DNA from 3 places in the Marinobacter nauticus ATCC 49840 genome. Region 1 is predicted to be linked to each of the others. Evidence: predicted binding sites of a transcription regulator. Region 1 holds the regulator's gene; each other region holds the start of a gene.
What was found. The regulator sigma-54, encoded in region 1, starts transcription at its own class of promoters, with help from an activator protein. The targets are predictions, from matches to a motif close to ANTGGCATNNANNTTGCTNT.
Positions count from the first base shown of each region.

Region 2: the regulator sigma-54 is predicted to act here: its motif matches at 3,297-3,316, upstream of MARHY_RS05580 (sigma 54-interacting transcriptional regulator).
Region 3: the regulator sigma-54 is predicted to act here: its motif matches at 2,970-2,989, upstream of flgA (flagellar basal body P-ring formation chaperone FlgA).

Region 1 covers NC_017067.1:2,658,964-2,664,062, reverse strand. Annotated here, with positions in the region: gene ptsN (PTS IIA-like nitrogen regulatory protein PtsN) at 1-234, opposite strand, end outside; gene hpf (ribosome hibernation promoting factor) at 323-631, opposite strand; gene MARHY_RS12395 (RNA polymerase factor sigma-54) at 705-2,234, opposite strand; gene lptB (LPS export ABC transporter ATP-binding protein) at 2,423-3,148, opposite strand; gene lptA (lipopolysaccharide transport periplasmic protein LptA) at 3,126-3,692, opposite strand; gene lptC (LPS export ABC transporter periplasmic protein LptC) at 3,676-4,275, opposite strand; gene MARHY_RS12375 (KdsC family phosphatase) at 4,272-4,841, opposite strand; gene MARHY_RS12370 (KpsF/GutQ family sugar-phosphate isomerase) at 4,841-5,099, opposite strand, start outside.
Region 2 covers NC_017067.1:1,201,051-1,206,149, forward strand. Annotated here, with positions in the region: gene MARHY_RS05575 (acetyl-CoA C-acyltransferase) at 110-1,291, shown strand; gene MARHY_RS05580 (sigma 54-interacting transcriptional regulator) at 1,349-3,265, opposite strand; gene MARHY_RS05585 (ABC transporter substrate-binding protein) at 3,568-4,989, shown strand; gene ntrB (nitrate ABC transporter permease) at 4,992-5,099, shown strand, end outside.
Region 3 covers NC_017067.1:2,137,063-2,142,161, forward strand. Annotated here, with positions in the region: gene MARHY_RS09955 (DUF7352 domain-containing protein) at 1-97, opposite strand, end outside; gene MARHY_RS09960 (LysR family transcriptional regulator) at 218-1,117, opposite strand; gene MARHY_RS09965 (CheR family methyltransferase) at 1,152-1,979, opposite strand; gene MARHY_RS09970 (chemotaxis protein CheV) at 2,015-2,944, opposite strand; gene flgA (flagellar basal body P-ring formation chaperone FlgA) at 3,130-3,837, shown strand; gene flgM (flagellar biosynthesis anti-sigma factor FlgM) at 3,965-4,291, shown strand; gene MARHY_RS09985 (flagella synthesis protein FlgN) at 4,299-4,769, shown strand; gene MARHY_RS09990 (cyclic di-GMP-binding domain-containing protein, MshE-related) at 4,841-5,099, opposite strand, start outside.

The DNA.
Region 1 (5,099 bases):
CAGGCCTTCCAGTCGGCAGTGGGGGATGGCAATACCCTCACCGATACCGGTGCTGCCCAGCCGTTCGCGGGAGACCAGATTGTTGAAGATCTGGGTGTCGCTGAGGATTTCATCCTGAAAGTGAATCCGTTCAGCGATGAACTCCAGCACACGTTTCTTGCTTGAGGCCGGCACCTTACAGAGGGTCAGTTCAGGGGCAAGAATATTGTCGATGGTCAGGGATGGCTCGCTCATGGATCGACTGCATGTCCGTAAAAAAAAGGCTGCGGCCGGTTAGCCCCGCCGCAGCTCGTTTCATGAAACACCCGGTAAGGTTCGCGCTTCAGCGACCGCCGTTACCGTGCATCCGGTCTACGTTCTTTTCCTTGTGCTTGAGGATCTGACGGTCCAGCTTGTCGACCAGAGCGTCGATTGCGGCGTACATGTCCTCATTTTCTGCCTTTGCGTGAATCTCACCACCAATCACGTGCAGCGTGGCTTCCGCCATCTGGCGCACCTTCTCGACCTCCAGGGTGACCTGGCAGTTACTGATATGGTCGAAGTGACGCTCCAGCTTCTCGAACTTGGTGTTGACGTAATCCTTCAGAGCGGGAGTCAGTTCTACGTGATGGCCTGAAATGTTGAGTTGCATAGGCGTCTCCTGTTGTCATACTGCCGGCGTGCTTGCCGGCTTGCATGCCAGTGCATCTTGCACCGGCGAAAGTTTAAACCAGGCGTTTTCGTTCGTTCGAGGGAGGAATATGCATGGCCTCCCGGTATTTGGCGACGGTACGCCGCGCCACGTTGATTCCCTGTTCCCCTAGCATGGCTGCAATTTTGCTATCGCTCAATGGCTTTTTCGGGGTTTCCTCGGCAATCAGCTTCTTGATCATCGCCCGGATGGCTGTAGACGAGCATTCGCCGCCCTCGGCGGTGCTGACGTGGCTGGAGAAAAAGTACTTCAGCTCGAAAATACCGCGGGGCGTGTGCATGTACTTCTGGGTGGTAACCCGGGAAATCGTGGACTCGTGCATTTCCACCGCCTGGGCAATGTCAGACAGGATCAGAGGCTTCATGGCTTCTTCGCCCTGATCCAGGAACCCTTGCTGGTGTTCAACGATGCGGGTGGCCACTTTCAGCAGGGTTTCATTCCGGCTTTGCAGGCTCTTGATAAACCATTTCGCTTCTTGCAGCTGGTCGCGCAGGTAGGTGTTATCGGCACTGCTGTCAGCCCGGCGGATCAGTGACGCGTAGCTGGCATTCACCCGGATACGCGGAGCGATTTCCGGGTTGAGTTCAACCCGCCATCGGCCTTCGTGTTTGCGTACGATAACGTCCGGGATAACGTAATCTGGTTCGGCCCGGTCCACGACATCGCCAGGGCGCGGGTTCAGGCTGGTGATCAGGGCCAGTACCTGTTTCAGCTGGTCTTCCTTGAGCCGGCTGCGGCGTAACAGCTGCGCGTAGTCCCGGTTGCCAAGCAGATGCAGGAACTGGGTAACCACCAGTCTCGCCTGGCGCAGCCAGGGGGTATCCGGTGGCAGCTGATTGAGCTGAATAAGGAGGCATTCCTGGAGATCACGAGCGAACACGCCGGGCGGGTCGAAGTGTTGCAGGCGGTGGAGTACCGCTTCCACTTCGTCCAGTTCTAACGGGTCTTCTTCGGTTTCGTCCAGCAGGCCTGCGTGAATGTCCTCAATGTCAGACGTCAGGTAGCCGCGCTCATCCACAGCATCCAGCAGCGCGTGGGCAATGGCCTGATCCCGCTCGCTCAGAGGCGTCAGGTTCAGCTGCCACTCGAGGTGATCCTGCAGGGTTTCGGTAGGCGAGTTCCGGGTTTCGAAATCCGATTCGTGTTCGTCTTCGCCTTTGCTGGCCGGAGCCGGGGCAGACTGGTAGATGTCGTCCCAGGCGGTATCCACTGGCAGATCATCGGGAATGTTGTCCGGAATATCGTTCTCGGACGACCAGTCCGGGCCGTTCTCGGTTTCGTCCCAGTCCGGGCTCGCGTCCTGGTGGCTGTCGTCCTGGTTGGCCTCAGAGCTGGAAGCGTCACTGTGCTCGTGCTCTTCGCGCTCGTCGCCTTCCGCGTGCTCATCGTCCTCTGAGGTTTCCAGCATGGGGTTGGATTCCAGCGCCTGCTGGATTTCCTGCTGGAGATCGAGGGTAGAAAGCTGTAGCAGGCGTATGGCCTGCTGCAGCTGGGGCGTCATGGTCAGACTCTGGCCCAGCTTAAGCTGTAATGAGGCTTTCATAACCATGGCTCAAGATCCATAACTCATGGGCATCCCGGTTGTTGCTTTGCCGGCGCACAGGCCGAAAAAAATGTTGTACGCTGGTTACTTGCCATTGTCTGTGAACAGTATAAGCAAGTTTTTTGCCGAGTTTACTTGCTACAGATCATCAAAACAATCAGACCTCGGATAAACCCTGTTTTATCAGGTCAGAGCCGGAACTCATCACCCAGATACACTTCTTTCACTTGCTGGTTTGCCAGAATGGCTTCGGCATTGCCGGAGGCGATGATGTGGCCGCCGGAAACGATGTAGGCATTCTCGCAGATGTCGAGGGTTTCCCGAACGTTATGGTCGGTAATCAACACGCCTATACCTTTATCCCGCAGGTGCCGGATAATGTGCTTGATGTCACTGACGGAGATAGGGTCTACGCCCGCGAAGGGTTCGTCCAACAGGATAAACGCGGGCTCCATGGCCAGCGCCCGGGCGATTTCAACCCTGCGGCGTTCGCCTCCGGATAGCGCCATACCCACGCTGTCTCGGATGTGAGTAATATGAAACTCTTCCAGCAACTCTTCCAGCTTGGCCTCCCGTTCCGCCCGACTCATGCCTTTGCGGGTTTCGAGGATGGCCATGATGTTGTCCCGCACGGTCAGTTTGCGAAACACGGAGGCTTCCTGGGGCAGGTAACCGATGCCCTTGCGGGCGCGCCCATGCATTGGCAGTGGGGTGATGTCCTGGGTGTCGATGGTGATCCGGCCGTGATCCGCAGGCACCAGGCCCACGATCATGTAGAAGCAAGTCGTCTTGCCGGCGCCGTTGGGGCCGAGCAGGCCGACAATCTCTCCGGAGCGAATTTCCAGAGAAACGTCCAGTACTACTTTTTTCTGCTTGTAGCTTTTTGCCAGATTACTGGCCCTGAGAACTGCCATCCGAATCTTTCCCGTCACTGGATTGAGCTGAATTACGAGGCTGAATCACCATTTCCACCCGGCCGGAGCCGCCGTCGGATGGCGTGCCGCCTTCCGCAGTAACAACGCGGCGAACGGTGTCGTAGTGGATGACATCGCCCCGGAATACGTTGCCGTCTTGTTCAATAACGGCCTGGCGTTCAAAAATGACCAGGTTTTCATCGCCAGACCAGGTGATGTTCAGGGCCTTGGCATCGGTCATGCCTTCGCCTTCCTGGCCGGGTTGCCGGTAATGGGCGGGGTTGCCGGCGGCTTCAATCCGGCTGACACCCTGTTGGTTGCGGTAAAGTACCACCCGATCCGCGTCCAGCCGGGTTTCGCCCTGAATCAGTTCGACAGCGCCGGTGTAAACGGCCGTTCCGGCGCTTTCATCCAGGCGGGCCGAATCTGCACTGACCTTTATGGGGATATCGGAATCCAGGTTGAATGCCGATGCCGGGCCGGCCAGCAATGCCAGGGCCAGAATCGCTGGCCGGCAGAAAGATCGTTTACCTGACGGTTTCATATTGTCCCTCTACCCGGGAGTTGAGTTCGAGAATGCGTTCGTTGATCCAGGCTTTCATGCCGGTGGAGCGGGTGACGCCGAAAGGCTCGGTGATGGTCACCGGCTGGTCGGTATAGACGGTGCCGTTGCTGTTGTCCAAGGTCAGCGCCCCGGTCTCCAGAATGGCTTCGCGGCCTTTGGACTGTCGGGTCAGTCGGACGTTCCCCATCAGTTCCAGCATTTCATTGTTCTGCTGAAGGCTACCTTCATTAGACTCGATGAGCCAAGGTTCGGGACTGCCCTCACTGAAAAGTCGGGCTCTCGGCGTATCCAGATGAGCCGTGCCGGTTGCTTCAAACTGCTCAATTCTGGGGCTTTTGAGATCAAACTGGAGGTTCCCTTGCTCATCCCAGGCGCGGTATTGGCCGCCGATCACAAAGCCGTCGGGCTCTGCGGGCCCCCGTAGTTCGCTGGCGGCATTCCGCGAACTGACAGGCTCGTCACTTTGCCACAGCAGAAAAACGGTTGCTGTTACGGTGGCGGCAAGGGCCAGGGCTGTAATCCGCCGTTTGCCACGATCGCCGAAAAGCCGCTCGGTGATCATGCTGGCTCGTCCAGATAGGGGGCAAGAGTGTTGTCCAGATGCCCTTGCGCCCAGAGCAGGAGATCGCAGGCCTCGCGCACAGCGCCCTGTCCACCGGGGCTGCGGGTACAGTAGTCGGCGTGTTGCTGAACCAGCCAGTAGCCGTTGGGTACCGTGATGCCAAGGCCGGCAAAACGCAGCGCGGGCAGGTCGGGCAGGTCGTCGCCCATGTAGGCAATCTGCTCCGGCGCAAGGTTCATATCCCGGATCAATTCCAGTAATGCAATTTTTTTGTCTTCGCGACCCTGCATCAGGTGCGGGATGCCCAAGTCCGACATTCGTCTTTCCGTAAGCGGAGAGCGTCGTCCGGTAATCACCGCCACGGTGATGCCTGCCTGCATCAGTTGTTTCAGGCCCAGGCCGTCAAGAATGTTGAAGGCCTTGAGTTCATCGCCGCTGGCACTGAAATAGAGGCGGCCATCGCTCATGATGCCGTCCACGTCCAGGGCGATCAGGCGAATGTCCGAGGCTTTGGCCTTCAGGGCTGCGTCCCAGTGGGTTTGTAACGGATGCGCTGTCTGAGTCATCAAATCACTCCGGCCCGCAGCAGGTCGTGCATATTAATGGCGCCCACCAGGGTGCCGTTTGCGTCGGTAACCGGCAAGGCGTTGATCTTCATTTCTTCCATGATATTCAAGGCTTCTGCCGCCAGGTGGTCTGCCCGGATGGTTTTGCCGTTGCGGGTCATCACGTCCTGGATGGGAGTAGTGTGCACATCCACGGATTTGTCCAGGGTCCGGCGCAGGTCGCCGTCTGTGAAGATGCCCGTCAGGGTGCCGGCGGCA
Region 2 (5,099 bases), 1.5 Mb from region 1:
TCAAAAGCCATGGATGGCTTTTGTCGAGCGTACAGGGATGTATTCACAGCGTGTCTCGGAAAGGTATCCCCCTGATCGAACCTGACTCCCAACATGGAGACCAGATTCAATGAACAACAATGACATCGTTATAGCAGGCTCCGCCCGAACCCCCATGGGCGGAATGATGGGCTCCCTGAGTACGGTACGTTCACCGGACCTGGGTGCCGTCGCCATTAAGGCAGCCATTGAACGCTCCGGCCTTCAGCCGGCAGACATCCAGGAAGTGATCATGGGCTGCGTGCTGCCCGGTGGCTTGGGCCAGGCGCCGGCGCGTCAGGCCTCGAGGGCCTCTGGCATCCCGGACAGCTCCGGCTGCACCACCATCAACAAAATGTGCGGCTCCGGCATGCAGGCCGTCATCATGGCCCACGACCAGATCAAAGCTGGCACCAACAACATCATGATCGCCGGCGGCATGGAAAACATGAGCCAGGCACCGTACCTGTTGCCGAAAGCCCGCGCCGGCATGCGCATGGGCCATGGCCAGGTACTCGACAGCATGTTCCTGGACGGCCTGGAAGATGCCTACGAGGGTGGCCTGATGGGCGTATTCGCCCAGCGTACGGCAGATAAATTCGACATCACCCGCCAGGCTATGGACGAATTCGCCATCGGCTCCCTGCAAAAATCCCTGGCGGCCATCGAAAACGGCTGGTTCCGGGACGAAATCGTACCGGTAACCGTCCCGGGCCGAGGCGGCGACACCGAAGTGGATACCGATGAACAACCGGGCAACGCCAAACCGGAAAAAATTCCACACCTCAAACCCGCGTTCGCCAAGGACGGTTCTGTCACCGCCGCCAACTCCAGCTCCATCAGTGATGGTGCTTCCGCGCTGGTACTGGCCTCCGCCGCCGAAGCCGATGCCCGGGGCCTGACCCCGCAGGCCCGGGTCGTGGCCCACGCTACCAACGCACGCCTGCCGTCCGAATTCACCATCGCACCGATCGGCTCCATCGAGAAGGTGCTCAAGAAAGCGGGGTGGACGCTGGACGATGTCGATCTGTTCGAGATCAACGAAGCCTTTGCCGTGGTCACCCTGGCGGCGATCAATGAGCTGAAGCTTCCTGCGGAGAAGGTCAACGTGCACGGCGGTGCCTGTGCACTGGGGCATCCGATTGGTTCCTCCGGCTCCCGGATCATCGTCACCCTGATCAATGCGTTGAAACAGCGTGGGCTTAAGCGTGGTGTAGCCTCGCTCTGCATCGGTGGTGGTGAAGCCACGGCTGTGGCTATTGAGCTGATCTGATCGGCTTATATTCCCTGTAGCCTGTCAGCTCTGGGGCGGGCTTGCGGGGTGGCCGGGTTAAAGATCCCGTTCCTGGAATTGTCGCGGTTCGATTTTCAGCTTTTTCAGGCGTGAGGACAGGGTGGTCGGTTTGACACCCAGCAGCGCAGCGGCGCCATCGTCGCCGAACACCCGGCCGCCACTGATTTTCAGGGCTCGTCTCAGGTTGTTTGTCTCAAGCTCCCTGAGTTCGTGCTCTGTCATCAGTTCACCGTCGAAATGCCTGGCTGGCGGCATGGGTTCCAGCGTGTGTCTGGCGGCAGAATCCGGACCCTGCAGGTCCAGATCCAGCCGGCCATCGGCTGTGATCACCTGACGTTCAATAACGTTTTCCAGCTCCCGAACATTGCCTGGCCACGGGTAAGCTTTGAGCGTTTCCACGTCCCGCTCCCGGAGTGCCAGCGGTGGCCGGTTGAATTTCTGGCACGCCCGGTTCAGAAACTCCTGGGCGAGAATGGGAATGTCCTCGATACGTCGGCGCAACGGCACCGACTCAATAGGGAACACATTCAGGCGAAAGTACAGATCCTCCCGGAAGTTTTTGTCCCGGACCTCGGTTTTCAGGTCGCGGTTGGTGGCGGCAATGACACGAACGTCCACGGCTCGGGTGTGGTTTTCCCCCACGCGTTCGAACTGTTGATCCTGCAAGACCCGCAGCAGCTTGCCCTGGAGCTCCAGTGGGATCTCGCCCACTTCATCCAGAAAAAGGGTACCCCCATCGGCGAGCTCGAAGCGACCAACCCGGTCACTGACGGCTCCGGTAAAGGCACCCTTTACATGGCCAAAGAACTCACTCTCAAACAGATCCTTGGGAATCGCTGCGCAGTTTACCCGGATCAGGGGGCGATCCCTCCGGCTGCTCGACTGATGAATGGCCCGGGCAATGAGTTCCTTGCCGGTACCGGATTCCCCAGTGATCAACACGTTGGCATCGGTTGGGGCGACCATTCCGATTCTGCGCACGATGGCTTTGATAGCATCGCTCTGGCCTAAAATTTCGTGAAAGTGGTATTCCGCACTGAGTTCTTCCTGAAGGTAGGCGTTTTCCATTTCCAGGCGGTGTTTCAGGGTTTCCACTTCCTCCAGTGCTTTTTGCAATTCCTTCTGAGTCTCAAGCCGGGCAGAGATATCGCGAAACACCACCACGGCACCAACCGGGTGGCCATTGTCTATAATGGGCGTACTGGTGTATTCCACCGGAAAGCCGGTGCCATCCTTGCGCCAGAACCAGTCCTCGCCAACCCGTTTTACACTGGCGTCCCGAAACGCGGCATAGATAGGGCATTCTTTCAGGGGGAAGATGCTGCCGTCTTCGTGGGAGTGGTGCACCACCCGGTGAATCACCCTTCCCATCAGCTCGTCAATGCGCCAGCCCAGCATGCGTTCCGCTGCCGGGTTGGCAAAGGTCGTCCGTCCCTCGGCATCCACCCCGTAAATGCCTTCGCCCACCGCGTGCAGGATCAACTGGTTTTCCCGCTCCATGTCCTTGAACAGTTCTTCTACCCGCCGCCATTCCAGCAGGCCACCCCGGTGGTAGTGGTTGGCGTCGTGTCGTTCCCGCAAGGTGCGCAGCTGGCGCCGGTCCCGAAGCAGTAGCAGGAGGCTCTGGGATTCGGCTTCACCCACCCGTGAGGAAGAAATCTCCAGCTCCACGTTGCGCCCATCCCGATGCTGCAGGATGAAATCCCGGCTCCAGCCATGACTGCGAAACAGGGTTTCCTCGGTAAAGGCGATGAGCTGAGGCCGCTGGTCGGTGAACAGGTGGGTACAGGGAGTACCAATCAGAGACTGTCTGTCGGTTCCGACCAGCCGCCCCATGGCGCTGTTGGCAGCGATGATGAGATCGCGCCCGGCATCCACCAGCAGCGCCGCCTCCGGAAGGTGGTCAATCCAGCTGGTGGTACTGGTGGATGTTATCGCGGCTTTGATTGTCATCGGGTTGTCCTTTCTCTGGCCTGACAGAGACAGAACAAACCTTGTGCCAACTCTGAAATTTCGTAGTGGAGGCTACGAAATATCGTTAATTACGAAAGTTCGTAATTGGCAGGAAGCACCGAAGAAAAATAAAAGCAATATAAAACAAGGTGTTAAAGATTTTTTTGGGGTTGGCACAAACCCTGCGATATCTCCTCCAGAACGTGTTGTCGGCCCGGGAGCAGATTCTCTCCGGGAGCCGAGCCACCACTTTACTGCACCGCAAGAGTGCATAAACGACCCGTACTTCAGGAGAGTGCCCCATGACGACAAAGAGCCTTGGTAATCCGTTTGATGGAGACAAATCGCTGATCCACGCCAAAACCTGTGGCTGCCCGGACTGTAAGCCCGGCCAGGACGCCCCGGCAATTTCGCTGGACCTAAAATCTTCCGTCAGCAGGCAGGACGCATCGGAGGCGCCACTGAATTCAGAAGAGATGATGGACCGAGCCATCGAGAGCGCCGTTGTCCGCTCCGTATTCGGCCACAACGACCACAGCCGCCGCAGCTTCATGAAAATGATGGGTGCGGGCACCGCCGCCGCGCTGCTGGGCAGCGTGTTCCCCATGGACAAGGCCAAGGCCGCGGTTAAGGAATCCCTCGGCAAGCTTGAGAAGACCAAACTGAACGTTGGCTTTGTACCCATTACCTGCGCCACGCCGATCATCATGGCTCACCCCATGGGCTTCTATGAGCGCTACGGCCTGGACGTGACCGTGACCAAGACCGCGGGCTGGGCGGTGGCCCGGGACAAGTCCCTGGCCGGTGAATACGACGCGTCCCATATGCTTACCCCAATGCCCCTGGCCATGACCATGGGTGCCGGTTCCACACCGGAGCCGTTCATCATGCCGGCGGTGGAGAACATCAACGGCCAGGCCATCGTGCTGCACGTGGACCACAAGGACAAACGCGATCCCAAGCAGTGGAAGGGCTTCAAGTTCGGCGTGCCGTTCGAATACTCCATGCACAACTTCCTGCTGCGTTACTACCTGGCCGAGAACGGTATCGACCCGGACAAGGACGTGCAGATCCGAGTGGTTCCGCCACCCGAGATGGTGGCCAACCTGCGTGCCGGTAACCTCGATGGCTACCTGTCACCGGACCCGTTCAACCAGCGTGCCGTGTGGGAAAAGGTGGGCTTCATTCACATGCTTACCAAGGATATCTGGGAAGGCCACCCCTGCTGCGCCTTCGCCTGCAGCCAGCAGTTTGCGACTCAGAATCCGAATACCTATGGAGCCCTGCTGCGCGCCATCATTGATGCCACCCAATACTCCAACAACCCTGAAAACCGAAAGGAAATTTCCGAAGCCATCGCGCCCAAGAACTACCTGAACCAGCCGGTCCCGGTAATACAGCAGGTGCTGACCGGGTACTACGCGGACGGCCTGGGCGAGGTGAAGAATGTGCCGGATCGCATCGATTTCGATCCGTTCCCCTGGCATTCCATGGGTGTGTGGATCCTCACCCAGATGAAGCGCTGGGGCTACATCGAGGGCGACGTGGATTACAAGGGCATCGCCGAGCAGGTCTACCTGGCTGGAGAAACCGGCAAGCTCATGGAGGAGATGGGCTACAGCGCGCCGGACAAGACCTACAAGACCCACACCATCATGGGCAAGACTTTTGATCCGGACAGCGCGGAAGAGTATGCCCGCAGTTTTGCCATCGGGAGGGTATAACCATGGCTTCCCTGAACATACGGGCGGCGTTGCTGTCGGTGTCGTTCCTGATTGTGGCCCTGGGGCTATGGGAAATGGCAACCCAGCCGCCGGAAGCCCAGACCGGAATG
Region 3 (5,099 bases), 520 kb from region 1:
CCAGATACTCGCAGCGCACCACTTCATAACCCTCTCTCAAGGTCAGGGTGGTAGGCTCTTTACCAGGCTCAAGTCTGAACTTGTGAATCGTTTTCATAGCTGCGCTCCTCTGGATACTGCGGAATACGATTCCATAATGGAGCAGTGCAGGCTTCGATAAAATAAGTTTTATTAAGCATAAACCATCGTATTTTTCGATGCTTTAACAGCGAAAAGCCTAGCGCTCAAAGATCCCCTGACGAGCCTCGCAAATTGCCCTTACCCCCTCATGGGCGAGCTTTCGGCTTCGGGAGACCGCAAACAGCTGATCCGTCACCTCATCGAGCGAAGCAATCAGAGCCACCTGATACTGACGGCACACTTCATCCTGAATCATCGTAGGCGCCGCGAACACACCAAGTCCCTCCCGACCAAACACCTTGATAAGGGCGCTGTCATCGACTCGGGCAACCAGGTTCATTCGGACATTATTGAGATTGAACCAGTGCATCAGTTTCTCGAAATACGGCGCATCGGTAGCGTTCGCCAGTAACGGCTGGTGATTGAGCGAGTGAGGAAAGCCGGTCTTGAGTTGCTCCGCCAGTTCGGGTGCAGCAAACAGGCTGATGGTAGACCGGGATAATGGATGAACCGCAAAACGCTCAGGAGATTCTGCCTGGGGCATTCTATCGGTCAGTACCACGTCCAGCTCCTTCCGCTTGAGGCTGAGAAGAAGGTCTTCCGTCCGGCCGGTCCGGCATTCCAGTTGCACGGGCCGGTTCAGCTTCATCGCCGGATGAAGGAGGTAATAGGCGATCAGTTTGTGGATAGACGCCGATATGCCCGCAGACAAGGAAAGCGGCCGATGTTCAGGCCCCGCCCTCAGGGTTTCAGACAACTGACCGGTCAGCTCGAAGATCTCATCGGCATAACTGCGAACCATATGGCCGAGTTCTGTGAGTACCAGTTGCCGGCGCTCGCGGCTGAATAACCGGCCGCCCACCGCGCCTTCAAAGGTCGCAAGCTGGCCACTGAGGGTCTGGGGTGCCAGGTCGAGTACCTCGCTCGCCCGGGCAATAGAGCCTTCGCGACTGATTACCCAGAAATAATAGAGATGTCGGAGGTTCAGATTCTCCACATCGGTCCCCTACTCCGCATTGAACAGTTCCGGGCTATTTTTTGCGATAGATGATGCCAGGGTGACACTGGACCATTTCGTAGAGATTGGGAAGCCCGTTCAAAGACTCAGAAGCACCAAGAATCAGATAGCCTCCGGGGTTCAGAGCACCATGCAGCCGGGTAAGAATGTCCTTTTTCAGTTCCGCTGAGAAATAGATCAGCACATTCCGGCACATGATGATGTCGAACTTGCCAAGCATGTATCGATCCAGCAGGTTCAATTCCTTGAATTCCACCATGGATTTGATTTGCGGTCGAATCTGCCAACCACCGTTGGCCGAGGGGGTAAAAAAGTGCTTTTGACGCTCCGGGGACAGCCCGCGGCCAATGGCGATCATTTCATACTCGCCTCTGCGGGCAACCTCCAGCACGCTTTTGGAAATGTCCGTTGCCGTGACTTTTACATCCCGCAGCTTACCCGGCCGGGAGCGGCGGAATTCGTCAATCACCATGGCTACGGAGTATGGCTCCTGGCCAGTAGAACAGGCAGAAGACCAGATTCTTAACGGCTGGAGTGAACTGCGCTCGGCAAACTCTGGCAAGAGCTTTTCCTGCAGAATCCGGAACGGATGGTTGTCCCTGAACCAAAGTGTCTCGTTGGTCGTCATCGCGTCGATGACCACCTCGCGCAAGCCTGCCCTTCCAGGCCTCTTTAATCGTTCCAGAAGCTCTCCAAGGGAATTCAGGCTATTTTCTTCGAGAATGCGCCGAAGCCTGCTCTTTACAAGATACTGTTTGTTATCACCCAGCAGGATGCCGCACGCATCCTGCAGGAACTTTTTAAAGGCTTCGTATTCCTGGGGCGTTATGTCCGCTTTCATTGGATCTCTTCGTGGGTGAAACCATCAGCCGAGCATCAGTGCTGATCAATAATTTCCATTACTCGCTCGGCCAGCTCATCCGGGCTGAATTTCGCCATGAAATCGTCTGCGCCCACCTTCTGCACCATCGCCCGGTTGAAGACACCGCTCAGCGAGGTGTGCAGCATTACGTACATATCTTTCAGAGCCGGATCTTCTTTGATTCTGGTAACCAGGGTGTAGCCGTCCATTTCCGGCATCTCAACGTCAGAGATAATCAGAGACAGGTGATCATTTGCGCGCGATCCATCCTGAGTTATCTCTTTGAGATAGTGCAGTGCTTGCTTGCCATCGTTTTTGGTAACCACTTCCATTCCTATAGCGGTCAGGCAACGCTCGATCTGCCGACGAGCCACCGAAGAGTCATCCACCACCAGCACAGGCAAGTGGCCCGGCACACGTTCGGCACTCCTGGCAACCAACTCCTCCGTAACATCTTCCCTGAGCGGAGAAACTTCTGCAAGAATCTTTTCTACATCTATGATTTCTACCAGCTTATCATCAATCTTCGTCACCGCAGTCAGGTAAACATCCTTTCCCGCACCCTTGGGTGGCGGAAGAATATCCTCCCAATTCATATTCATGATTCTCTCGACACCGGCCACGAGAAAACCCTGCGTCTTACGATTGTATTCCGTAATGATCACAAAGCTTGTGGCTAACTGCTCCTGCGGTATGCCCGCGAGCCCTATCGCCATGCTCAGATCAATAATGGGAATGGTCTCCCCCCGAACATGAGAAACGCCTCTCACCACCGTTTTACTGTTGGGAATCGAGGATAATTTCGGGCATTGCAGCACCTCTTTAATCTTGAAGACGTTGATACCGTAAAGCTGCTGCCCCCGGAGCCGAAAAAGTAATAATTCCAGCCTGTTCTTACCGACCAGTTGCGTTCGCTGATTAACGCTGTCGAGTACCCCTGTCATGATGCTTTACTCCTGGCGCGCCTTTACCGGCATCAATATTGCTTTGACCTTTGTAAGGTGTTTTCAGGCCTGTCCAAGACAAATCTTTGACGCCTGCAAACCTGTTAACGGTTAACGGCCCGAAAACCCGAATCCTTAGCGGATTTCGACAATACACACAGATACAGACAGCATAGGACAAACCGGTGCGTATGCGAATCATCTTTTTGGCTGCATTGTGTCTATCACTGAGCCCAATCACTCTGTCTTCAGAGAGAACCAGTGCTGAAGCCATCCGTGACGCTGCCCAGACGTTCCTGGCAGAGTGGTCCAGAACCCTTGCTGCCGATGGCTACACGAGCCGCTACGAAGTTGGCGCTATCGACAGCCGCATCGCCCTTGCTGCCTGCAACCAGGGGCTGAACGCCGAGTTTGCGGGCGATCCGCTACAGACCACCAGCCCGTCGGTCCTGGTTTCCTGCAGTGGTGAGCGACCCTGGAGAATGTACGTTACCACCAGCGTCGAGGTTCATGGCCCCGCCCTGATAGCAGCCCGTCCCCTGGCGCGCGGAGAGCGCCTGACGCCGGATCTGGTCACCGTAAATTCGGTGCAGATCAATGCCAGTCGTCGCGGCGTACTCACCCGCAAAGAGTCCGTTTCAGGCATGATGATGCGCCGCCCGGTGAACGCCGGCACGGTAATGACCCCGGATCTCCTTGAAGCTCCCAACGCGATTGAGCGGGGTGACCATGTTATTATCACCGCACGCTCAGGCTCATTTTCGGTATCATCTCGCGGTAAGGCGCTGGCGAGCGCGGGCGTTGGAGAACAGGTACTGGTGGAAAACCTCCGCTCGTCCCGGACAGTCAAAGCTCGTGCCGTCGGCCCCGGGCGGGTCGAAATTCCGATGTAAGGCGGCAAACAGCAAGAGCGGCAAATGTTTTCCGTTTTGTAACTAAAGTATGGCGCGGATTTGCCGTTAAGCAGATATAAACCCGAATACGCCACTTTCTTGTGGCCCCAGGCAAGCAGGTATTGATATGTCAGTTGACTTAAATGGAATTGGCCCCGGCCAGGTCAACACCACGCGCACCACGGCCGACAAAGCCTCAGGCAATCAAACGTCACAGGCGCCCACAGGCGAGCAAGCCAAGGCCCAGAGCCCCGCTGCCCGTGGCGAAAACGTGAACCTGAGCAATCAGGCGAAAAACCTGAAGCAACTTGAGCAGAAGCTGGGGGACTACCCCGAAATGGACGATGATCGCATCGAACAGATTCGTTCTGCTCTTGAGAACGGCACCTACAAGGTAGATGCCCAGAAACTGGCCCAGAAAATGCTTGAGATGGATAAAAGCATTTTCGGGTGAGTAAAGCATGACTGCACATGAACAGTTGAAAGCGATTCTTCAGGAAGATATCCGCCAGCTTGAGTCGCTGGCGGAAGTACTCCACCAGGAAAAATCCGTGCTCTCCTCTGCGGATATCCAACCCCTCCAGGAAATGACCAGCCGGAAAAACCAGATTCTTGAGGGCATACGCGAACGCGCCAAAAAGAAGATTCACCTGCTGGTGAATATGGGCTACAAGCCCAATGCCGGAGAGCCATCACGCTTCATTCGCGCCGCTGGTATGGATGAGCTGTACCAACTCTGGAAAGAAGCCGACACCCGTTTGCGCGAATGCCAGGCCGTGAATCAGAACAACGGCCGAATTCTTGGCCACCTGCAAAAGCGCCTGTCACGCCTTACCGACATCTTCCGAGGTGCTTCCGCCCAGCAGAAGCTCTATGGTGCCAAAGGCCAGCAGACCAACGTCTCAAGCACCAACATTCTGGCCAGCGCCTGATACGCCCATCGCTCACAGACAACGAAATGCCCGGAGATCTTCCGGGCATTTTTCGTTTCAGGGCAAGATTTTCAACGCGTATAGATGGTCATCTGGGAATCCGGGTGAAAGCGGATATCGCGAATGCTGACATTGCCCATGGGTGGAGTCTGGCCGCCCATCACGCGAATATTATCCATCCGGATTTCCTCGATACGCTCCGGAAATGCCAGCCTCAGGCCTCCGTCTTCCTGTAGCGAGTAGCGAGGCTCTGAGTCCCGGTAATGCACACCCGTAATTGTAAGGTCTGAATCCAGAAAACTGAGCACCGGCACGAATACATTTGCCGCC